One region of the Sediminispirochaeta bajacaliforniensis DSM 16054 genome, then DNA from elsewhere that is predicted to be linked to it. Evidence: riboswitches for the same ligand, from Rfam matches in the RefSeq annotation. Region 1 holds a riboswitch; the other holds the start of a gene.
The links. A riboswitch is a leader RNA that binds a small molecule or an ion and turns the genes downstream of it on or off. The one in region 1 is predicted to bind FMN.
Positions count from the first base shown of each region.

Region 2: it holds a riboswitch for FMN, as region 1 does, so the genes downstream of both, F459_RS0100730 (riboflavin synthase) here and F459_RS0103930 (BMP family ABC transporter substrate-binding protein) in region 1, are expected to answer to the same signal.

Region 1 covers NZ_KB899408.1:129,541-141,682, forward strand. Annotated here, with positions in the region: gene F459_RS0103905 (2-hydroxyacyl-CoA dehydratase) at 1-4,200, shown strand, start outside; gene F459_RS0103910 (septal ring lytic transglycosylase RlpA family protein) at 4,207-4,854, opposite strand; gene F459_RS0103915 (ABC transporter permease) at 4,851-5,711, opposite strand; gene F459_RS0103920 (ABC transporter permease) at 5,708-6,715, opposite strand; gene F459_RS0103925 (ABC transporter ATP-binding protein) at 6,712-8,274, opposite strand; gene F459_RS0103930 (BMP family ABC transporter substrate-binding protein) at 8,279-9,337, opposite strand; FMN riboswitch at 9,415-9,539, opposite strand; gene F459_RS0103935 (ribose-phosphate pyrophosphokinase) at 9,668-10,906, shown strand; gene F459_RS0103940 (xylulokinase) at 10,916-12,142, shown strand, end outside.
Region 2 covers NZ_KB899406.1:153,557-165,698, forward strand. Annotated here, with positions in the region: gene F459_RS0100695 (ABC transporter ATP-binding protein) at 1-1,038, shown strand, start outside; gene F459_RS0100700 (fructose bisphosphate aldolase) at 1,112-1,999, opposite strand; gene rpsD (30S ribosomal protein S4) at 2,128-2,745, opposite strand; gene F459_RS0100710 (MarR family winged helix-turn-helix transcriptional regulator) at 2,963-3,400, shown strand; gene F459_RS0100715 (ABC transporter ATP-binding protein) at 3,436-4,188, shown strand; gene F459_RS0100720 (SufD family Fe-S cluster assembly protein) at 4,172-5,308, shown strand; FMN riboswitch at 5,549-5,684, shown strand; gene F459_RS0100730 (riboflavin synthase) at 5,919-6,545, shown strand; gene ribB (3,4-dihydroxy-2-butanone-4-phosphate synthase) at 6,546-7,205, shown strand; gene ribH (6,7-dimethyl-8-ribityllumazine synthase) at 7,202-7,669, shown strand; gene F459_RS0100745 (pyridoxamine 5'-phosphate oxidase family protein) at 7,855-8,241, shown strand; gene F459_RS0100750 (AbrB family transcriptional regulator) at 8,315-9,337, opposite strand; gene F459_RS0100755 (UvrD-helicase domain-containing protein) at 9,471-12,142, shown strand, end outside.

The sequences.
Region 1 (12,142 bases):
AATACCATTTTGTATAAGGAATATGCCCGTCACCGTTCGGATATTAAAGAGAGCCTCATTGTTCTCCTTGAACGGGCCTACGAGCAATTCGGAGATCGAAACATCACCTTGAAAGCTGCCGGATCGGCGGGAATCAGCATTGCCGAGTGGCTCGGCATTCCCTTTGTTCAGGAGGTTATTGCTTCCACCGGTGCTATCGAGGCATTTCTTCCTCAGACCGACGTCGCCATTGAGCTCGGCGGTGAGGATGCCAAGATTACCTACTTCGAGGGTACCGTCGACCAGCGCATGAATGGTAGCTGTGCCGGAGGTACGGGGGCCTTCATCGATCAGATGGCGGTGCTTTTGAAAACTGATGCCGACGGCCTGAACGAACTGGCGTCCCGCCACTCACACATTTATCCCATAGCGGCACGGTGCGGTGTCTTTGCAAAGACCGATATTCAGCCCCTTTTGAACGAGGGCGCGGCCAGGGAAGACATCGCCGCATCGGTGCTTCAGGCGGTGGTCAATCAGACAATCGGTGGCCTTGCACAGGGAAAGCCGATACGGGGCCATGTCGCCTTTCTCGGAGGACCGCTTTCCTTCATGCCCGAGCTGCGTAAGCGCTTTATCGAGACCCTTAAGCTTACTCCTGAGGAGGTCGTCTTCCCGGAGGAACTCGCCCGTTTCGTTGTGGCGATCGGGGCCGCTCTTGCCTCCGATGAAGAAGAACCGTTTCCCTTCCGTGAGTTGAAGGAGAAGCTTCCCGGACTGCGTTCGGCCACCAGTTTTGAGGTCCATCGTCTTCGTCCCCTGTTCTATGATGAGAAGGAGCTTGCGCAGTTTCGCGCGCGGCATGCGAAGCATAGTGTTGCCAGGGCGCCTTTGGCCGAGTATCACGGAAAAGCTTATCTGGGTGTCGATGCAGGCAGTACCACCACCAAGGCCGCCCTTATCGACGATGACGGACAACTCCTTTGGTCCTTTTACAGCGGAAACAACGGCTCTCCCCTGAAAAGCAGCATTGGCATGTTGAGTGACCTTTACGCCCTCTTGCCCGATGATGTGGAGATTTCATGTTCCACGGTAACCGGTTACGGCGAGTCCCTTCTCAAAGCGGCCCTCAAAATCGATATCGGCGAGATCGAAACCGTCGCCCATTACAAGGCGGCCGAGCATTTTCTCCCGGGTGTCGATTTTATTCTCGATATCGGCGGACAAGATATGAAATGTCTTCGTATCCGTGACGGTGTCATCGATGAGATCCTGCTGAACGAAGCCTGTTCTTCCGGATGCGGTTCCTTTATTGAAACCTTTGCCATCAGCCTTGGTATGCCGGTGGCGGACTTTGCGAAAGAGGCTCTTCTCGCCGAGCAGCCCGTGGACCTCGGCAGCCGCTGTACCGTGTTTATGAACAGCCGGGTCAAACAGGCCCAGAAGGAGGGCGTGACCGTCGGCGATATTTCCGCCGGACTCTGTTATTCGGTCATCAAGAATGCCCTGACCAAGGTGATCAAGATCAAGAATCCCGAGGACCTTGGTGAGAAGATTATTGTCCAAGGTGGAACCTTTTATAACGAGGCGGCCCTGCGGGCCTTCGAGCTGATTAGTGCAAGAGAGACCGTGCGCCCCGACATTGCCGGTATCATGGGGGCCTTCGGGGCGGCTCTGATCAGCCGTGAGCGTTCTGTCCAGGACTGTAAGAGTTCGATGCTTGGAAGAGACGAACTGGAGAGTTTCACCGTTGAAACCAGCATGGATCGATGCGGAAAGTGTGCAAACAACTGTCGCCTTACCATCTCTCGTTTCTCCGACGGCCGACGTTTCGTTTCAGGTAACCGGTGCGAGCGGGGGGCCGGTGAGGAGCAGGCCTTTGAGAGAAGCAAAGATCTCCCTAATCTCTACGCCTACAAGGAACAGCGTCTGTTTGCCTATACTCCCATCACCAAGGAAAAGGCGAAAGCTACCGTCGGTATCCCCCGGGGATTAAATACCTACGAAAACTACCCCTTTTGGTTTACCTTCTTCACAGAACTTGGCTATCGGGTTGAGCTTTCCCGCAGCAGCAACAAGCGGCTTTTCGAGGAGGGAATGGACACCATCCCTGCGGAATCGGTCTGCTATCCTGCCAAGCTTATGCATGGCCATATCGTCAATCTTGAAAAACGCAAGGTCGATTTTATCTGGTATCCGTCGGTTCCCTACGAAAAGAAAGAGGACCCGGAAGCGACTAATCATTATAACTGTCCCATCGTCGCGGGCTACCCGGAGGTGATAAAAAATAATGTCGGGGGGCTCAACGAAGAAGGGGTTCCCTTTCTGAATCCCTATTTCTCCATGGATCATAAGCATCGCCTCAAGCTCCGGCTCTGGAAGGAGTTACGTCACCGTGGGCACTCTCTTCGTGCCATTTCCGCTGCGGTTGAGGCTGCCTGGACCGAGAAGGAGCGTACGAAAGAGGATATTCGGAAAGAGGGCGAACGTGCGTTGCGTTATATCCGGGAACATGACATCCGGGGCATTGTTCTTGCCGGCCGTCCCTATCATGTCGATTCCGAAGTCAATCACGGAATTCCCGATCTCATCATCCAGATGGGGATGGCTGTCCTTTCCGAGGATTCCGTGGCGCATCTCGGACGAATCGAGCGCCCGCTGCGGGTTGTCGACCAGTGGGTATATCACAACCGGCTTTACGCTGCGGCAACCTTTGTCGGAAAGACCAAGGGGCTTGAACTCGTTCAGCTCAATAGTTTTGGCTGCGGTCTCGATGCGATCACCACCGACCAGATACATGAAATTCTCCACGGTTATGGCAAGATCTATACCGTTCTCAAGATCGATGAAGGGAATCAGCTGGGGGCTGCCAGGATAAGGCTTCGTAGTCTCAAGGCTGTCATGGACGAGCGGGACAGGGGCGCGATTCCCGTTCTCCACGAGAAGGAAAAACGGGAGAGGGTACTCTTTACCAAGGAGATGCGGGAGACCTACACTATTCTCGCTCCTCAGATGGCTCCCATGCATTTTGATATCATTCAGGCCGCATTCTCGCATTCCGGCTATAATCTCGTAGTCCTGCCTGAGGTGGACCACGAAGCCGTGGATGTAGGCCTTAAATATGTGAACAACGACGCCTGCTATCCCTCCATCATTGTGGTGGGGCAGTTGATAAATGCCATCCAGTCCGGAAAGTATGATCCCAACAGGGTTGCCCTGCTTTTGACGCAGACAGGAGGGGGATGTCGTGCCACAAACTACATCGGCTTCCTGCGAAAGGCTCTGGAGGATGCTGATCTCGCCCATATTCCGGTTATCAGTCTCAACGCCCTCGGTATGGAGAAGAATCCCGGCTTTACCCTTACGGCGAAACTGGCCAAGCGGGCCTTTCAGGGGCTTGTCTACGGAGATCTGCTCATGCGTATGCTCCTTCGGACCAGACCCTATGAGGCTGAACCCGGAAGTGCCGAGGCCTTATACCACAAGTGGAAAGATATCTGTAAGAATTCTCTTAAACGGGCCTCCACCTGGCGCTATCACTCAAACACCAGGAAGATGGTCAGAGAGTTCGACCGTTTGCCGTTGCTGGATATCAAAAAGCCGAAGGTTGGTCTTGTCGGCGAGATCCTCGTCAAGTTTCATCCAACGGCCAACAACCAGGTGATCAAGGTCGTGGAACATGAGGGTGCCGAGGCGGTTATGCCCGATCTTTACGACTTCTTCCTCTATACAGCCCATACGGCGCACTTTGCACGCACCCACCTTTCTGGCAGCAGAAAAAAAGAGTTTTTCTCCGCACTTTTTATCCGTTATCTCGAACGTTTTCGAAAGGTGATGAGACGGGAACTTAAACGCAGTGTTCATTTTCATGCTCCTCCTACGATCTATGAGCTTGCCCGCCGAACAAAACCGGTGGTAAGCCTCGGTACTCAGATGGGGGAAGGGTGGTTTTTAACCGGTGAGATGATCGAGCTGATTGAAAGCGGTGCCGACAATGTGATCTGTATGCAGCCCTTTGCCTGCCTCCCGAACCAGATAACAGGGAAGGGGATGATCAAGGCGCTGAAGAATCGCTATGAGCAGGCCAATATTGCCGCCATCGATTATGATCCCGGGGCCAGCGAGGTGAATCAGCTCAACCGCATCAAATTGATGCTTTCGGTTGCTTTTAAGAAACTGGAAGCGGAGAATGTGGCAAGCCAGGAGGATAAAGAGCGGGCCTAAAACGGCTTATTCTCGTATCAGTATCGAGGGGTAGCCGAGTTCCGAGAGGGTTTTTCGCATGGCTTCCAGTTCGCTGTTGGCCACATGTGGAACCACGATCCGATAGTGGCCGGTGGGGGCTGCTTCTATCGAGGCGCTTATTCCGCGGCCTGCTAAGAGCGTGTGCGTACGTTCTGCGTTTTCCCGCAGTCCGAAACTTGCGACCTGAATGGTGACAGTTGCGTTTTTTTCATGGCGTCGATAGAGGTCCTGGGGTACTCCCTCGGGAGGTTCTCCGATTACTTCCAGTGAAACCTTCGCGATCCCTCTCCCAACCATGTCTATAGCCTCGGCCGCAGCCCTGGACAGGTCGATGATACGTCCTTCCACAAAGGGCCCCCGGTCGTTGATTCTCACTTCGACGCTTTTGTCGTTGTCCAGATTTGTCACCCGTACAAGGGTCCCGAATGGCAGGGTCTTATGAGCGGCGGTCAACTTGTTGGTATCGAAGACCTCTCCGTTGGCGGTTTTTCGCCCCTGGAATTTCCCTCCGTACCAGGAGGCGAAACCGACCTGTTTCGCCTCCATATCGGCCACCAGTGGCTGACAAAAGAGATTTCCGGGAAAAAGAAGGAGAGAAAGCAGTAGGGACGAAAAAAAAGCACGCTGCATCATGTTTTTCTCTCGGCATGTTTACGCCTCGACATAAGTGCCGATGCGCCGATAAGGACCAGAAAGGTTATCAGGTAGGGAAAGGCCAGCATGAGCGTCGGCGGAAGCCAACTCAAGCCCTGGGCATTCCCTGCGACCGCATCGGCAAAGGCGAAAAGCCATGAGGCCAGGAAGATCCCGACGGGAGATTTTCTGCCGAGGAAAACAGCGACCAGGGCTATCCATCCCTTCCCTGCGGTTATGCCGGGAACAAAGGCCTCGAGGCGGAGGGAGAGAAATGCTCCGGCAATACCGCAAAAAAGCCCTGAAAGGGTGATGGCCTGAAACTGGACAGCTCCGGGAGAAACACCCCGTCCCTTGAGCACTTCCGGGTCGATACCTGCAGCTCTGGCTCGCAGGCCGAAGGGTGTCTGGTTGAGCAGATAGATAAGCAGGGGGACAAGCAGCAATCCGACAAGGGGCGCCGGGGTGATGGTTCCTCCCGTCGGAAAGGGGATATGCGGCAGAGATGGCATGTTTGCAATGCGTATGACCCCTCTGGTGGAAAAAAACTGACCCGAAAGAAAGGTGACCAGGCCCGTGGCCAGCAGGTTGACCGCAAGACCCGCGATGAAGATGTTTGCCTGGAGGCGGACGCCGAAGAAACCGAAGAGCGCTGCCGCCCCGGCGCTTGCCGTCGCTGCGGCAAGCAGCCCCAGTATGATGCTTCCGCTAAAGCCTGCCACCACTACCGCCGTAAAGGCCCCTATCAGCATAAGTCCTTCCAGGGCGATATTCAGTATCCCTGCCCGTTCGGTTATGACCCCGCCGAGGGCCGCAATGAGGACCGGTGCCATCAGGTCGAAGATGCTTGCAATCACTGCTTTTTCCTCCTTCCGATCACAATACGGGCGGTGATAAAGAGGAAGACCACCCCCTGAACGATGCTTGATAATTCCATACTTATACTGCTGGAAAGGGTTGCGGTATCCGTCGCTTCCTGAAGAAATGCAAAAACGATACCGGCCGGGATGATAAGCAAGGGATGGTTGGCTCCGATAAGCGCCACGGCAATGCCGTTCCAGCCCAATCCGGAGCTTGCTCCCTGGATGGCCATGTGAAGATCCCCTACAATCGTAAAGGCCCCGACGATACCGTAGAGAGCCCCACTGATAATCATAGGTACTACGAGATGGCGATCCACATCGATGCCTCCGTAGCGGGCGAATTCACGGTTCAGGCCGCAGAGGCGCAGCTCGTAGCCTCGGTAACTCTTGAACAGATAGAGATACAGAAACCATGCGATCAGCGGTGCGATGAAAATCACCGGGGTCAGATGGGAGGGGGGGAGGAGTCGGGGCAACCAAAAGCTTTTGGAAATCTCCGGAGTGGAAAGGAGGAAGCTCTTTTGGTCCCGGAGAGGACCTATGATCAGATAGTCGATGGTGTAAACCAGGCTCTGGCCCAGGAGAAAAGAGCTTATCAGCTCGTCGGTATTCCAGAACCGCTTGAACAAGCCGCAGAGCCCTGCCGCCGCTGCTCCTGCCACTGATGCGGCGGACACCATGATTGCGATTCCGAGAAAACCGCTTTCCGGTGGGAGTATGGTACCCAACATGGCCGCAGTAAAGGCTCCCGCATAGACCTGGCCTTCTCCTCCCAGGTTGAAAACTCCACTGCGGAAGGCAATCGACATTCCGCCTCCGGCGATCATCAGAAGGGCCGCAAGGGAGAGCATGTTGCCGAAGTAGTATCTGGAAGAGAATGGCCCGGTAAAGAAATTGAGTATCGCCTTTCCCGGATGGGGAGCTGCTATCAGCATGATGAGCAGGGCGGTAAGGGTTGCGGCAGAAAGAGCCGTTGCTGTTCTGTGACTCCGCTTCATAAAGGGTTTCCCTGCAGCATCAATCTTCCAGCTTTTTCTCTATCGAGCTCTCGTGCCTGCACCGTGGCCACCATCGCCCCTCCGTGAAGAACGACGATACGATCGGCTGCGGAAAGCGCCTCGTCGATATCGGAGGTGAGCAGCAGGACACCGCTGCCAGCCTGTTTCATTGAATCAATCTTTTCAAGTATGCGCTTTCTGCTTGCTACATCAAGCCCCCAGGAGGGCTCTGCGAAGAGTATGAGGGAAGGGGAACGGCTAAGCTCCCTTCCGATAATGACTTTCTGAATGTTCCCTCCGGAGAGCGCATCCATGCGGTCGCCTGCTCCTCCTCGTATCCCGTACTCCTCAAAGAGGTGTTTTGTGAAGCGTTGGATCTCATCCTCCTTCATGGTGGCCCAGCCGTGAAAGGTCCGGTAGTTCAGAAGAATGAGGTTTTCCGCAACCGTGGATGAGATACTGGCACCCCGGACCATTCTGTCTGTCGGTACATAGGCAACCCTTTTTTTACGCAGCAGCTCCGGGCTGAGCCGTTCGAGTCGCTCTCCAAACAGACATATCTCCCCCGTGTCCGGAGGAGAGAGACCGGCAAGAAGCCGCTCCACGGTTTCAAGCCCCGCTTCCCGCATACCCAGCACGGCTATTGCTTCTCCGGGCGAGAGGGAGAACGAGAGCCCTTTGAGCGGCGGGTAGCCCTCGCAGTTGCAGGTAAGCCTTTCGACGGAAAGCAAGGGGGATGAGGGCCCAGCGACCTTTTTGTCTGTCGTCTTGGGCTTTCTGCTTATACTGGTGATATCGGTCCTCTCCTTCTGAGGTTTTCCGTCGATCATGAGATGAGTGAGCTTTTCCAAACTACACTCCTTGGAACGAAGGGTCCTGATCAATCTTCCCTCACGAAGTACCGCAATCGTATCGGCGTTCCCCAGCGCCTCCCGTAATTTGTGCGTAACGATAAATATTGTGTGCCCCTCTTCTTTCAGACGTGCAAGAAGCCTGTACAGATATTCGGTTTCCCTATCGTCGAAAATAGTGGTCGGTTCGTCGAGCACAATCACCTTCACCGAGCGGGAAAGCAGATAGAGAAGGCTCACATTCTGGCGTTCCACCGCATCAAGCCCCCCGGCCTTTCTCGAAAGTTCTATCGGAATACCGTATCGGTCGGAGACCTTTTGTATCTCTGCAGCAGCCCTTCGCCGTTCTATCCTGCCGGGGAATCGAGTCGGCTCGTTTCCCAAAAGGAGGTTATCAAGAACGCTAAAATCGGGAATCAGCCGAACCTGTTGACGGACCATGCCGATGCCCGTTTCAAGAGCATCGGCCGTCGTTGAAAAGTGTTTCGCCTCTCCGCCGATGAGGATGGTCCCGCTGTCCGGCTTCAGATAACCGCACATGAGCTTCATAAGGGTCGATTTCCCTGAACCGTTTTCTCCAATCAGGGCAACCGTCTCACCAGCGGCAGCATTGAGAGAGACCGAACGACAGGCATGAATTCCGTTTTCACGATAGGTTTTATCGATTTCCTTCAGCGATACCGCTATCTGTTTCCGGCCGGGGTCCATGGCCTTATCGCTCTTCCTCTAAGAGAGGGAGGAGAGGATTGCCTTGCTTCAGATCTTCGAGAAACCGATGTTGTCGTTCCCTCAGCTCTTTGGGGACCGTTTCCCTGTAGTGTTCGTCGTTTTCGACAAAGGTGATCCACCCGTCTTTGGTCGATGCGACCTCGGCACTGCCGAATGGAAGCGTTCCGTCGATAGCCGCAAGGCTCTTTTCGTAGGCCGCCCGGTACTGTTCGACGGCGGTACTCCCGATAACCGTACCCGGCGCAACATCGTAGCCCGCCGTATCGAACCATAGTACGTAGCGGCCCCGTTCCTTGGCGGCGGCCACCACTCCCTGATTTGCCCCTCCCGCAATGGTAAGGATCACGTCTGTTCCGCTGTCGTAGAGCGATGAGGCCAGTTCGGAGCCCTTTGAGGCATCGAACCAGTTCCCCACGACGCGGAATTCGATCTTTGCCTCCGGTGCCACACGTTTTACCCCGCGCTCAAAGCCGGGACGTATTGCCTGGTTCATATCCGGATATTCCTGACCGACAATCATTCCCACCGAGAGATGTTCCTTGTCGGCACCACTCATATCCGAGCCGGTAACAAGAGCTGCGAAGGTTCCTGCAAGATACCCCTGTTCCATCTGGTGGTATCGCAGCGTGTAAATCGACGGATTACCTTCGAGAAATCCGTCGAGTATGAGGAATTTCTGCTGCGGGAATTCCCCCGATATTGCTTCACAAATCTTAGGCAGAGCCGGATTTGTCGTAACAATCAGATCCCAGTCGCCCGAGGCTGCAAGAGCCTTTACCTTTTCGCCCCATTCTCCCTGGTTGAAGCCCCCTTCGATAACCGAAGCCTCGACCTTATCCCGTTCCTTTGCGGCAGCAAGCACCCCGTCGGCCATTTCGCTGTAGGTCGGGCTTCCCTCGGTAACACCGGGGATGAAGACGGCAATGTCGTATGTATCATCCTTTTGTGAACATCCGGGGAACACAAGGGTCAAGAACAAAAAAACGGTTATGACGAGAAGATGCATGCCGATTCTTCTCTTTCCTATATTATGAAAAAACACCGATCCCTCCTTGTGGATCGAAACAGCATTTTTCCGGGGGGAGCTACAGGAAGGTCTATCGTGCGGTAGGCGATCCCATATTTCTTCTCCCATCCAGACTTTCACTGTCGGTAACGGAATCTCACCGTTTCACCCCAAGGCTTTCGGGATTGCGGACTATCACCGCCGGTCGGGACCCGAAGTCCCTCCCTCGAAGAAAATGGTATGAAAAATATAGTATGAATCCGTGAGCTTTTCGTCAAGAGAGCTTTGGTTGACCCCTATCCCTCTCTGGTGGTATGCTCGGCTACGGTCCAGAAGAGAACTATCGATTCCGAGGTATCCGTTTCTATGAGTATTATTAAACCCGCCAGTCTGGGGATCATCGCCTGCCCCGGCGCCGAGCAATTTACTTCCGATGTGATTCGGCATCTTAAACGCCAATATGTCAAGAAGTATCATAAACTTGCTTCCGATCTTTCGGCAAAGTACAGCATGACAACCGAAGAGGTCTGGAAGAGAATGAACCTCATTGAGGACTTGCATCGGCTTGAGGATGATCCGAGAAAGAGACCGGTAGACCGTTTTCGTCCGCCCGAATTTCGGCTGCCTGTACGTTTTACCAGATTTGCCAACGGGGAATTCAAGTCGGAACTCCTCTCTTCGGTGAAGGGAATGAGTGTTTTCATCATCCAGGATGTGGAAAATCACTACCCTCTATCTTTCTATAATTCCGAGGAATTGGTGCGTCTTTCGGTAAACGACCATGTGATGATGCTGTTCACCACCATCGATGCCGCCCTGGAAGCGGGTGCGGAAAGCGTTACCCTTGTTCTTCCGACCTATCCCTACAGTCGCCAGCATAAGAAGCGGGGAAGGGAAGCTCTCACCGCCCGTTGGTTCGGCCAGATGTGTGAGCACAGCGGTGCCAGCAGGATCATAACCGTGGATATCCATTCGAAGGAGATCGAAAACACCTTCAATAAGCTGATCTTGGAGAATCTTCACGGAAGCTATCAGATTATTCGTGCGTTAAAGGATCTTGTTGATCTCAGCGACCCCGACCTCGTTGTGGTCAGCCCCGATACCGGGGCCGTGGACCGCAATAAATTTTATGCCGGGAATCTGAAAAAGCCTTTGGCCCTTTTATATAAGGAACGGGATTATTCGCGGGTAAGTCGTGATGCATCGAGTAGTAACATTACCAATATTCGGCTCCTCGGGGACGTAACGGGAAAGATCGTCTTTATGGCCGATGATATGCTTGGGACGGGCGGCACCTTGATGAAAGCAATGCGGGAGCTGAAACGACTGGGCGCCAGGCAGATCATAGCCGCCGCAAGCCTTCCTTTTTTTACCGGCGATGCCGTCGACCACTTTGACCAGGCGTATAAAGAGGGAATCTTCTACCGAATCATCGGAACAAACGCAGTCTATCACGACGCAATGTTACTTGATCGTGAATGGTATATTTCCGCCGACATCACTGATCTTCATGCACGTATCATCAGCAGGCTTCACCACGGGCGCTCTCTTTCTCCTCTGCTTGAGAATAGCCGCATCATACAAAAGCTGCTGCGTAAGGAGTGAAGAAAAGGAATGGGAAAGATGAGTATCCGCCGGAACGGCAAGGTCCTTGCCGTCGACATCGGCACCTCTTCCATGAAGGGGGCGGTGATAGACTCCGGCGGGCATGCCTTTTCTCTGGTGCGGGTTCCTTTTCCGGAAATAGCTCCTCCGAAAGCTGCCGAAAGTGCATTAACGTGGGAAGGGCTCTGGGATCCCGAACTATGGGATGCCGGCTTTCATGAGCTTCTTCATCGGCTCGGACCGGATTGCTGCGGCAGTATCGATGCTGTGGCGATAAGCGGTAACGGTCCCTCTGTTGTTCCTCTCGGCCGTGACGGCAAGCCCGTTGCCGGCTCACTGCTTTGGCACGACAGGCGGGAGCGACGGCTCGACGGTGACCCCTCCTTCTTCTTGCCGAAGATGGCCTGGTACCGCCAATATCCCGATCTCTGGAGAACCATAGAAGGATTTATCGGCTGTCCGGAGTATCTCGGCTATCTTCTTACCGGCGAACGCTTTTTCTATACCCCGTCGGAGGAATTCATCCCCCATCTTTGGAGTCGGAAAAGCGCCGATCTCTACGACATCCCGCTGAAGATGCTTCCTCCCCCTGTTAGAACAGGAGCGCCTGCCGGTGTCGTTTCGGCGTCTGCTGCTTCCCGTTTCGGCCTTAGGGCGGGAATCCCCCTTGCCGCGGGAGGGTCGGATTTTCTTATGGCCCTTCTCGGTAGTGGGGTTGTCCGTCCCGGCATGACCTGCGATCGTGCGGGCACCAGTGAAGGGATTAATGTTTGCGCCTCGAAACGCCTAAGCCACCCACGGGTGAGACCTTTGCCGCATGCGGTTCCGGGGCTTTACAATATCGCCGGAATTCTCAGCTCCACAGGGTTGGTCTTTGAGTGGTTTCGGCGTATCTCCGGCCAGGATCGTCGTGATTATGAAGAGATGCTGAAAGAGATTCATACGGCTCCCTTTTCTTCCCGCCCCCTCTTCTTTCCCAGTATTCATCGAGGTGCTGTCTGGGAGTTTTCCGGTGGAGTCTTTGCTGGACTGTTACCGGACCATGGCCCGGTGGAGATGGGACAGGCCGTGGTTTCGGCCATCGGCTTCGGGATCAGGGATTGCATCGAAAGTTTAAGCGAGGCTGGTTGCCGGGTGACGGAGATGAGGGTCTGCGGCGGACAGGGACGCAATCGGATATGGAACAGCATGAAAGCAGATATTGTTGGCGTACCCCTTTTGATTCCGGAGCTTTTG
Region 2 (12,142 bases), on a different contig from region 1:
GACAATTACGAAGAAACATTGATAAAATCGGAGCTTTTGACAGGCGCTCTTATCAACGTTTCGTATGCAATATTGAAGCTTGGCCTTCCCAGTGTCATCCTGGCCGGCGCGTATCTCGTATCAACCGGGACGATAAGCATCTTTACCTATCTTGTTTTTCTTGTTGTTGCGGCACGGATCTATAACCCGATTATGGAGGCCCTGAACAATTTTGCGGCACTGATATATCTAAATGTGCGTATAGACCGAATGAAAGAGATGGATCATATGCCCCGGCAGGAAGGTCGTACCGCATTCCAGCCGAAGAATTATGATATCGAATTCAGCAATGTCGACTTCTCCTACCAGGATGATATGCAGACCTTGAAACATGTCTCCTTTACTGCAAAGCAGGGCGAAGTAACGGCGCTTGTCGGTCCCTCCGGCGGAGGGAAAAGTACCGTTGCCAAGCTATCTGCGCGCTTCTGGGATATTAACAATGGTCGCATAACCCTGGGAGGTGAGGATATTTCCCTCATTGACCCTGAAACCCTTCTGGAGAATTTTTCAATCGTCTTTCAGGATGTGACCCTGTTTAATGCAAGTGTCATGGATAACATACGCCTTGGAAAAAAAGAGGCTAGTGATAAAGAAATCTTACAGGCTGCACACTTGGCTCAATGCGACGACTTTGTCCGCAGGCTTCCGCAAGGATATGGCACCTTGATCGGAGAAAACGGGGAAAAATTGTCCGGAGGCGAACGGCAGCGCATATCCATAGCCCGGGCCATACTGAAAGATGCGCCGATTATCCTGCTGGACGAGGCCACGGCATCACTGGATGCGGAGAATGAGAGCAAAATTCAGAGTGCGCTGAGCGAACTTATAAAAAACAAAACGGTTTTGATTATCGCCCATCGCATGAGGACCGTTTCCGGGGCAGACAAGATTGTTGTCATTAAGAACGGATCTATAGCCGAAACAGGCGCACCGTGGGAATTGGAGAAGCAGCAGGGGATTTTTTCATCAATGGTAAAAGCACAATATCAGAATAATTAGCAACGCAACGTTTAGTAATGGATTGATGAAGGGGCCTGTTGCAAAAGCAAATATGCAACAGGCCCCTTTTCTCTTATGCTATCGAAGCCTTGTAAATGGACTCTATGGAGCTTCCGAGAACCGTATCAAATTCCTGATCACTTTGCCGGGCAGACAATCCCTCGGCTAATGCCCGGGAGAAACTTGCAATTAAACCGGAATTCTGGGCCAGTTTATTGTTGGCCTCTTTCCGGGTATACCCGCCCGAAAGCGCAACGACCCGGACAACGCGGGGATCGTTCATTAATGGGGCATAAAAGTTGCTTTCATCCGGAATGGTAAGCTTGAACATCAGGCGTACCGTTTCATCTATTTGCCGCAGGCGGGAACTAATTGCTTCCCTCATTATTTGTTCGCAGCGTTTTTTTTCGGGGCAGTGGATATCCACCTCAGGCTCAAGAATCGGGATAAGCCCGTAGCCGACTATCTTCATTCCAATCTCAAACTGCTGATCAACGATCCGTTTTATTCCCGTCTCGTTTGCTTCCTTTATTACCGAACGCATTTTTGTACCGAAGATATTTCGCTTTACAGCCCGAGACAAGACATCATCGAGATTGGGAATCGGTTTCATGACCTGGACGCCGTCCTGCAACTCTGCAAGTCCCTTGTCGACCTTTAGAAAGGGCACTATACCTTTTCTGTCCCAGAGAAAATCGGCCGTATACATATCATCGACAAGACTATCCATTGTCCGTTCGAAAAGGATTGCACCCAGGATATGGTCTTTTGTGAAGGCCGGGCTTTTTATTATACGCGTACGCATTTGATGTACCAGATCGAACATTTGTGCTTCCGATGAATACTCATCGCTTTCTATTCCGTAGGCAGCCAAAGCCTTGGGGGTGCTCCCTCCACTTTGATCAAGGGCGGCGATAAATCCCTTGCCGTTTTTCATGACTTCCAACTGTTTTTTATTCATCTAATACCCCTCATAAAAATTGCAATGATTGATACCTTTCAGTTTGAAGGTAATGCCTCTTGTTTGTATAAGCAAGGAATTTCACCGGAAAGACGGCATGAGTATCACCAGGATTCGGAACACTACACTTACTTAGAATAGAACTCGATAATTGCCTGGAGATCTCCCACGGGCGTTGCCGCTTCAAGCGACGGATGTGCATCATATGTAGCAAGCAGCTTGTCATTATCCACACTTAGCCATGGTGTTCTTGCCGTTCCCGAGCTTACAATCCTTTCTCGTATGATCGACTGGATATTTTTCTTATCCCGCACAGCAATTTGATCTCCAGGCTTCAGGCGTGTCGACGGAATATTCGTCGATTGTCCGTTTACCTTGAAGTGCTTGTGGCTCACCATCTGCCTGGCTTGCTCTCTCGATACGGCCCAGCCGAGACGATAGATACTATTATCCAGACGCGATTCGAGTAACTGGATAAAAATCTCATCGGTGACGCCCTGCTTTCTTTTTGCTTCAAAAAAGGTGGTACGGAACTGTTTTTCGGAGAGGCCGTAACAGTATCGGACCTTCTGTTTCTCAAGAAGCTGCATACCATAATCCGATATCTTCCTTCCTCTCCTGTTTTTCGGAGATTTTCCCGGTCCATTGGTTTTTTTTTTGAGTATCTTGTCGTACTTGGGGTTTCCAAAGAGATTGACCCCCAGCCTTCTGACTATTTTTCCTCTTGGCGGCTTTTTTTGCGGCATATAGACTACTCCCTTTCTCTTTCTTAATAGCTAAAGGTAATAAAAAAAGCTTTGGCTATCGATTCTATTGCAGAGTAATATATACTAAATTAGTAGTCAATTCCTATACTTGCCTATTTTCGTGTTCTTTATGCTTTTTTGCGGGGTAGCGAATGCTTGACAAGTATGTATAGTGGCTATACATTAGTCTTGGTTAATTTAGTTAAAGAAGACTACTATGGATGTACTGATTGAAAATTTCATGTGCCTTATAGAAAAGATTGCCGCTACCAGCAAGTGTGCCCAGCGATTTGATACGGATATTGAAATATACCGTAGCGAGATTCATGTTATAAAGCTTCTTGGTGATTATTCGGCTTTGCATGTGTCGGAAATCGCAAGGAAATTTGGGGTTACAAGGGGGGCTGCTTCACAGATTCTGAAGCGTCTCGAAAAAAAAGGATTAGTGAGAAAGTATCCTGACGAAAGCAACAACACCAAGATACTGGTTTCTCTTACCGATAAGGGACATACAGCCTACCACAGTCATGAAGAGTACCACAGACGGCATGATGGTGAATTCTTCACCTTTCTGGAAGGTCTGAATACGCATGATCTGAAAGTCATAGGGTCCTTTGTAGAGAAAATCGACAAAATGATGGGGAAACATGTTTAGTTTCTCCTTCTCATCCTGATTATATAGGGGGAGATATGATTAATATCAACAACCTGACGGTCGAAGTCGAGGGGGCGCGGGTTCTTCGCAACATTAATCTCGATATACCTGAAGGTGAAGTCCATCTATTACTGGGGCCCAACGGAAGTGGGAAAACTTCCCTGATGATGACCATTACCGGCTATCCCCAGTACAAAATTGTAGAAGGTAATATTTCCATGATGGGAAAGGATTTGGCTGATCTTGATATAACGGATCGAGCTCGACTCGGTATCGGTATGGCCGAACAACGGCCTCCGTCAATCGACGGGGTTAAACTGAGAATGCTGCTTGATTATCTCTTGGCGGATCATCCGGAAAGAAGAAACGATATACGTAAATTGATTGCAACGACGAATATGGAATCTTTTCTGGACCGAAATATCAATGAGGGGCTCTCCGGAGGAGAAATAAAGAGATCGGAAATCCTCCTTCTCATAAGCAGACAGCCTCTTTTTGCAATGCTTGATGAACCTGATTCGGGTGTTGATATCGATGGTCTGGAGCTTCTGAGTTCAATGATAAACACCTTGTTCTCACCGATGCGTGATATTCCTGCAAAGCGCAGAACCGGATTGATCATAACCCACTCGAACCGAATGGCAGAGTATATTCATGTGGATAAGACTCATGTGATGCTTGGTGGGGAGCTTATCTGCTCCGGAAATCCGCAGATCATTATGAACAAAATCGTTACATCGGGATTTGGATCCTGTGTGGAGTGTAAAAGAAATGAAAGCATCTCATAATAGAATCGAAGGGCAGCTTCAGGCCCTCGAACCTGAAGACAGAGAGGCTCTTTCGGAAGTAGCCGTAACAAGTGCAGAAGAGAATAGATCCGGGACATTTGTGTTGAAAGATGCCTCTCCTGTCTGTTCATGTTCCTACGTGGATGGAATTGAGCTCTTGCCGATAGCCGATGCACTGGAGACCTACGACTGGCTGCGGGAAAGGTACTATTGGGGGCTGATCCCTGAGGAAACGAGTCCCCTTTCCCAAAACAAGACCTTCTCTGAGAAACCGCTCGGCTATTTTCTCAGAGTCAAGGAGGGAGAAAAGGCCAAACTTCCTTCGCAGGCGGCCCTCTATATGACCGGATCTCTTGGCAGGCAGCTGCTTCATAATGTGGTGATCCTTGAAGAGGGTGCCGAGCTTGAACTCATCACCGGTTGTGTATCAAACCCTTTCATGAAAGGGGGAGAGCATATCGCGGTGAGTGAGACATACGTCGGCAAACATGCCAAGCTGATCAATACCATGATCCATAGCTGGAGCCCCAATGTTCGGGTGATGCCTCATTCCGCGACCATTGTGGATACCGGCGGAAGCTATGTGAGCAACTATATATCGCTTCGTCCTGCGGGGATCATGGAATCCAATCCCGTAACATATCTGAAAGGAGCGGGGGCATCAGCGAAGTATTTCAGCATCATTCTTGGCTCTGAGGCTTCCATGATTACCTTAGGGGGAGATGTGTATCTCAATGCGAAGGGCACAAGCGCAGAGATAGCCCATCGTGCGGTTTGCACGGGGGGGAAGATCATACAAAAGGGCTTGCTTATCGGAAATGACGAATGCCATGCCCATGTAGATTGTGCCGGGATGCTGATTACCCCCGGATCAGACGGCTATATCGAATCCATTCCCGGTTTGCGCTCTCATCATGAAGAGGCCCATATGAGCCATGAGGCGAGCATAGGAAAAATCGCTCCCCAACAGGTACAATACTTGATGGCCCACGGACTGGAGGAAAGGGAAGCTATTTCGATGATCGTTCGGGGCTTTCTTGATGTGGATATTCACGGACTCGGTCCCGAGCTGGACAGAAGGATTTCCGAGATCGCCGAGCTTGCGGGCCATGGCGAGTAACATTCGATGTAAGATAAACGTAGTGTTCGGAATCCTGGTGGTTTTTATGCCGTTTTGCTGGTAAAACACTTGGTTTTAGGCTGGTGCATGCTTTTCCTCATAGTTTGGCTTGTAGTTGACTGCAGAAAAAGAAATTGAGCTTCTTCAATCACCAGGATTCCGAACAGTAGAAAAAGATAACAGGCCGTTGACAGATCTCCTGCACGGGTATACAACATATCTATATTAATTATTGGACAATTAGATTTTCGGGGCAAGGTGAGCCGTATTACGGCAATTCCTTACTGGCGGTAAAGCCCGCGACTTCCTCGTTTGAGGAACTGAACCGGTTAGATTCCGGTGCCAACGGTTATAGTCCGGATGGGAGAAAATCTGAGTTGGGAAGTTCCTTTCCCGCTCACTGATACCAGATCCTTTTTTAGAACAGACGGCTTGTTTGTTCGTACCCGAAACTCCTTGTCCGAAGGAGTTTTTTTATGCCTGAAGGCAAAGTATTTCACAAACAGTTCATGCCGGGAGCTTCCGAACCGACAGGGAAAACTCTCCCCTTCCGGACCTGTATCTACGGGCCGGTACCTTCATATGGAATCGAAAGGAGGGAGGTCCACTTGTGTTTACGGGATTGATTCGGGAAATCGGTACCGTCACATGGTGTGTGAGGATCGGCGCGGGCTGTTCGGGTCTGAGGTACCGGGTGGATTGCCCCGGCATCGTCACGTCGCTCGAACCAGGCGCTTCTATTGCGGTGAATGGTGTGTGCCAGACGGTTTATGCTCTTTCCTGTTCAAGTTTCGAAGCCGAGGCAGTGGCGTCAACGATGCAGAAATCTACGATAGGAATGTTGAAGCCGAACCAGAAAGTTAACCTCGAGCCTGCACTAAGGGCGGGGGATCCCCTTGGCGGACACATCCTTCAAGGCCATGTTCAGAATAGGGGAAGGCTCCTTTCCCTGCGCAGCAAAGGAAGAACCAGGATTTTGTGTGTTGAGACTCCCACAGGTCCTGGGACCGGAATCATCGGTGAGGGGTCGGTTGGGATCGATGGAATCAGTTTGACCGTTTCGCTATGCCGTGCCGACAGGTTTGAAGTAAACATCATTCCAGAAACCTGGGAGTCGACGACACTGAAGTACAGAAAAGCCGGGGACCTTCTCAATATTGAGGGTGATCTCCTTCTTCGCGGATTGGAAACTGCTCCGGTTTTGAGCAGAGACAGATTGGAAGCATGGGGGTATTAGATGAATATAATCGATGTAGATGAGGCTGTCAGAAGGCTGGCAGCCGGGGAAATGATCATAGTTACGGATGACCATAGCCGTGAGAACGAGGGAGATATCGTTGTACTTGCCGATAAAGTCGGGACCAGGCATGTCGATTTTATGACACGTCATGCCAGAGGCTTGATATGCATGGCAATCAGCCACGGCATTGCTCGGCGTTTGGAGCTCAAGCCCATGACCGAGGCGAACACCAGCCTTCACGGGACGGCTTTTACCCTGTCTGTCGATGCGGCAAACGGTGGGACCGGAATTTCTGTCTCCGACAGAACCGAAACGATTAGACTTCTGGCAGCGGAGGAGAGTCGTCCTTCCGATTTTGGACGACCCGGACATATCTTTCCGATCGTAGCGAAGGAAGCAGGCCTGTTTGAACGGGAGGGGCATACCGAAGCGGCGGTGGCTTTGGCCCGGCTTTGCGGGGCCGTCGAGGCAGCGGCAATCTGTGAGGTCTGTAGCGACCGCACGGACGATATGGCTTCAGGAGCCGAGCTTCAGGCCTTCGCCGAAAAGCATGGCCTCGGAATATTGTCGATTGCCGAACTAAAGGCATATCTGTTACGGCCGTCAAACGGATACGACGGGTTAAAGCATGAGATTCTAAAAGGAGTAAAAGCATGACGATATCTTCTTCTTTAAACGCAACTGATCTTAAGATTGCTCTGGTTTTAGGCAGATTCAATTCGCTGATTACCGATCAGCTTGAAAAAGGGGCAAGAGATGCTCTTGTCAGGCATGGTGCCGACGAAAACGAAATAGTATCCGTATGGGTTCCCGGGGCCTTTGAGATTCCCCTTGTTGCTTCAAAACTTGCTGCAAGCGGCAGGTTCGACACGGTTATCTGTCTCGGGGCGGTGATAAGGGGTGCTACCACACACTACGATCTTGTCGCCGCCGAGACCGCGAAGGGGATTGCGAAGGTTTCGATGGAGACCGGGGTTCCGGTGATCTTCGGAGTACTTACCACCGAGAGCATTGAGCAGGCTCTTGAACGGGCAGGGACAAAGGCCGGGAACCATGGATTCAATGCAGCGGTTTCGGCCATAGAGATGGCGAATGTGATAAAAGAAGTATCTGCTCTGTAGCTGCTGATTTGCTGCGGGGATTTGGCCCCGCAGCTTCTTTTTTGTTCCTTCCTCGAAAACAAGGCAAAAGGATTCGGCTATTTTAGCGGCCTGTTCATTGAAGAAGTGCGAAGAGCCTGGTACTATATGAAAGGAACCATTATCCTCTTTGCTTGGTTTCCATACAAAAACTTTGGAGTTATATCATGGCTAAACTTACACAGGAAGTACTGACTGCGATTGAAAAGACGAAACCTACATGCATAGCTACTGCAAGTTCCGACGGTATCCCCAACCTGATCTATGTAACATACGTGAAGGCGGCCGGCGATGATATGCTTGTCGTTGCCGATAATAAGTTTAACAAAACAAGGAAGAATCTCGACAGCAATCCACACATGAGTGTGGCCGTTCTTGATCCCGATACCATGAAATCCTATCAGATAAAATGTACGGCGGAATGCGTGACCGAAGGCGAGCGGTATGACTCTGTTGTGAAATGGGTACATGTAAAGCATCCGCAACTTACGCCGAAAGCCGCCTTTTATCTTACGGTTGATGAGGTGTACTCGGGGGCTGATCGGATAGCCTAAGCCTTGATTTGGATGCAGGCACTATCACCAATATTCCTGACACTATAGGATCTCCAAAAAGCGGAGGATGATATTACCTCTCCACTCGTTTCGCCAGGGCCCGTGCGATCACCGGTCCGAGAAGCATAATCGACACCATCCTGCATACCTGCAAGGCCATGATAAAGGGAACATCGACCGGGGTGGTCATGGCAATGACCGCAATGGTATTGGCGCCTCCCGGACTGCTTGCCAGGTAGGCAGACACGGGATCGATAGTGAAGAGATGGCTTACGGCGAAACCAAGGCCTCCGCACAAAAGGATCAATAACAGGTTGCTTATGAAGATTCGTGGGAGCACGCGGATGGAGGATGCCAGAATTTCCCGGTCGAAACGTAGACCTACCTCCCATCCGATAATCAAATAGCTGAATACCGCAAGAGGCTGGGGCATGCTTATCGTGACCCATCCTCCTACGTTGACCACTACGCCCAGAAACATCGGCACCAGCATCGAAGCCGCGGGAATGCGTGTATAACCGAAAACTACCCCGATGCCTGCAAGAAGAAGGAGCGATATAAGACCTGTTCTATCGGGAAGCTGGGCCCAACCGTCGAATAGGCCGCCTCTCGGTTCTCCGCCTCCACCAAGCCATATTGATGTGACAATCGATGCTGCGAGAACGACCAAGACGACTCTGGCATACTGCATGAGTGCAACCAGGCGGTCATCGGCGTCAAAGGCCCGTGCCATAATCACCATTGCCCCGGCAGCTCCCGGAGAAGATCCCCAAATCGCCTCTTTAGCAGGGATGACATGCAGGCGTGCCAGGATTAAGCCGAGCCCCCAGCTCAGGCCCATGACGCAGAGGATGACGATTACGAAGAGTGGCCACTGTCGTCCCAGCTCTCTGATAATCTGTCGCGTTAAGCTCTGGGCAATAAGGCATCCCATAAGGGCTTGCGACAGCTGGGAGCAGAATTTGGGTATCGTAAGCCGTAGTCCTATGATTGCCATGATGATTCCCACCATCATCGGGCCGAGGAGCCAGCCTGCCGGCAGATGAAGGGCCGTTATTGCAATTGCCGTGAGGGCCGAGGGAAAAAATAGTAACATCCATTGGAACAATGTAGGTATTCTTGTGATGTGCATCACGGAAGATGATAGCTTGAATTCTCCTTACTTCATAGCGGTTGGAGCCCGCATCCGTACTCTTTGTAAAAAGGTCGAAAAGGGATAAGCTTGTACCATGCGCTTTATTGGTGATTTTCATATACACTCATCCTATTCAAGGGCCACCAGCCGGCAGCTCAACCCCGAAAACCTCGATTTTTGGGGCAGAATCAAGGGGATTTCGGTTGTCGGTACCGGCGATTTTACCCATCCGGGTTGGGTTGCCGAGTTGAAAGAGAAGCTTGAACCTGCCGAACCAGGACTCTTCAGGTTGAAAAACGAATACCGCCTTGGAGGAGAAGAGGCCGGGCTGGTTCTTTCCGGTGCGGAAGGTGAGGCTGCTTCCTGTCGCTTTCTCCTTACCGCAGAGATCAGCTCAATTTACAAGTACGATGACAGGGTACGAAAGGTCCATAACGTAATCTTTGCCCCCGATTTTCCGACGGTGGAACGTATTCAGGAAAAGATTGAGCGGCTCGGCGGGAATATTCGTTCCGACGGACGCCCCATTCTCGGTCTCGATTCCCGGGATCTGCTGGAGCTTTGTCTGGAAGCCAATGAACGCATTTTCTTTGTCCCGGCTCATATCTGGACCCCCTGGTTTTCCGCTCTGGGATCTAAATCGGGCTTTGATTCCATCAGAGCCTGTTATCGGGACCTTTCCGATCACATCTTTGCCGTGGAAACCGGACTCTCCTCCGATCCTCCCATGAACTGGAGCTGCTCTTTTTTGGATGAGTACACCCTCATCAGCAATTCCGATGCCCATTCCCCGGAAAAACTGGGAAGAGAGGCAAACCTTTTTGATACCGGCCTCTCCTATGACGAGATCGTCGCAGCAATGAAGGGAGGGGGAAAAGCTGGCTTTCGGGGGACGATAGAGTTCTTTCCCCAGGAGGGAAAGTATCATTTCGATGGCCACCGCAAGTGCGGTATTTCCTGGGATCCCCTTCAGACGCTCCACCATGACGGCCGATGCCCGGTCTGTGGGCGTCCCGTCACCGTCGGGGTACTGAATCGCGTTGCCCAGCTTGCCGATCGCAAGGAGCCCCTTGATCGTCCCAACCGCGATCCCTTTTACTCCCTCATTCCGCTAAAGGAGGTTATTGCCGAGCTGGAAGGGCTAGGGCCAGGCTCAAAAAAGGTCGGTCGGCGTTATGTCGATTGTTTGAACCACCTCGGCTCGGAGCTCGATATCTTGCTGTATAAGGAAATCGAAGAAATCAGAATCCTTGCGGGACCTGATCTTGCCGAGGCGGTGGAAAGGATGCGGCAGCGCCAGGTCCTTGCCCTTCCGGGCTTCGACGGAGAGTATGGCAGGATCAAAATCTGGAATCCTGGAGAAAAGCCTCCTGTAGAAGGAGACGCCTTCTCCCTTTTCGGAAAGCGTGAGGCCCTATCTCCGCCCGAAACGCTGGGCCTGATCGAATTTGACCTCGCCGCTTTTCAGGAGGAGAAAAAGATGACGATGGAGGCAACAGACCCGGAATCTCACAGCCTTCCACATGCTCAGGCAGCATCTCCTGCGTCGTCTTCTTCGTCAGAAGGACTGAATCTCCAGCAGCAAGCTGCCGCCGATTATTGCGGCGGCCCGAGTCTTATCATTGCCGGTCCGGGGACCGGAAAAACCCGTACCCTCATCGAAAAGATTACCCGGCTTATTCATGGAGGAGTCGTTCCTTCATCTATTGTCGCCGTCACATTTGCAAACAAGGCTGCAGGAGAAGTGGCGGACAGGCTGCGGTCCGCAGGAATCACCGTGAATTCTTCCCTTTCCGAAGCCGATGGAGTAAGGGTTTTTACCTTCCACAGCCTGGGACTTGCCATTGTAAAGCCGCACCTCGCCCTTTTGGAGCGCGAAGGCGATTTCCTTATCATCGATGATGAAGAGAAAATGGCCCTTCTGAAATCAAAGAGTGATCTTTCCATCCGGGAACGAAAAAATCTTATCGGCTATATATCGAGGGTAAAGAACGGAATACTCCCTGAACCGGAAGTGTCGAGCAATGATTCCGCTGGCTTTCGTTTGTATCAGGGGTTGCTTCAGCGCCATAACTGCCTCGATTACGATGATCTTCTTTACTTGCCGCTTCGACTTTTCGAAGCGCATCCCGATATCATGGATTCGGTGAGAGAGGGGTTCCGTCACATCATTGTTGACGAATATCAGGACATCAATCCCGTCCAGTATGAACTGCTTCGAATCCTGACGAAGGGGGCAGAATTTTGCGCCGTGGGAGATCCGAACCAGTCCATATACGGCTTCAGGGGAGGCTCTCCCGAGTTTATCCGCCGCTTTGCCGTCGATTTTCCCACAGCGAAGCTTTTTTCTCTTTCCAGAAGCTACCGCTGTCCCGATACGGTTCTCAAGGCTTCTTCTCAGTTGCTTGGAGAAGGGGCTCCGCTCCTTGCCGGTCCCCGGCCGGGGGTCAAAATCGCTGTCAGAAAAACGGCGACTGCCGCCTCCGAGGCCGAGCAGATTGCCCGGGATGTTGAGGAACGCAGCGGCGGTATGGGCTTCTTTTCCCTCGATAGCGGGGTTGCCGGGGCGGGTAGCGATGATGAGATTGCTCTGTCGGATATTGCCGTTTTATGTCGTACCTCGATGCAGATGCCCATCCTTGAAAAGGCCTTTACCGATCACCGTATCCCTTTCCGGACGATACGAACCGATTCTCTTTTTTCCGGAGAACCTTATCGTACGTTCCTGAACTGGATCAGGTTTCTTGCTTATGGAGAGCGTGCTGC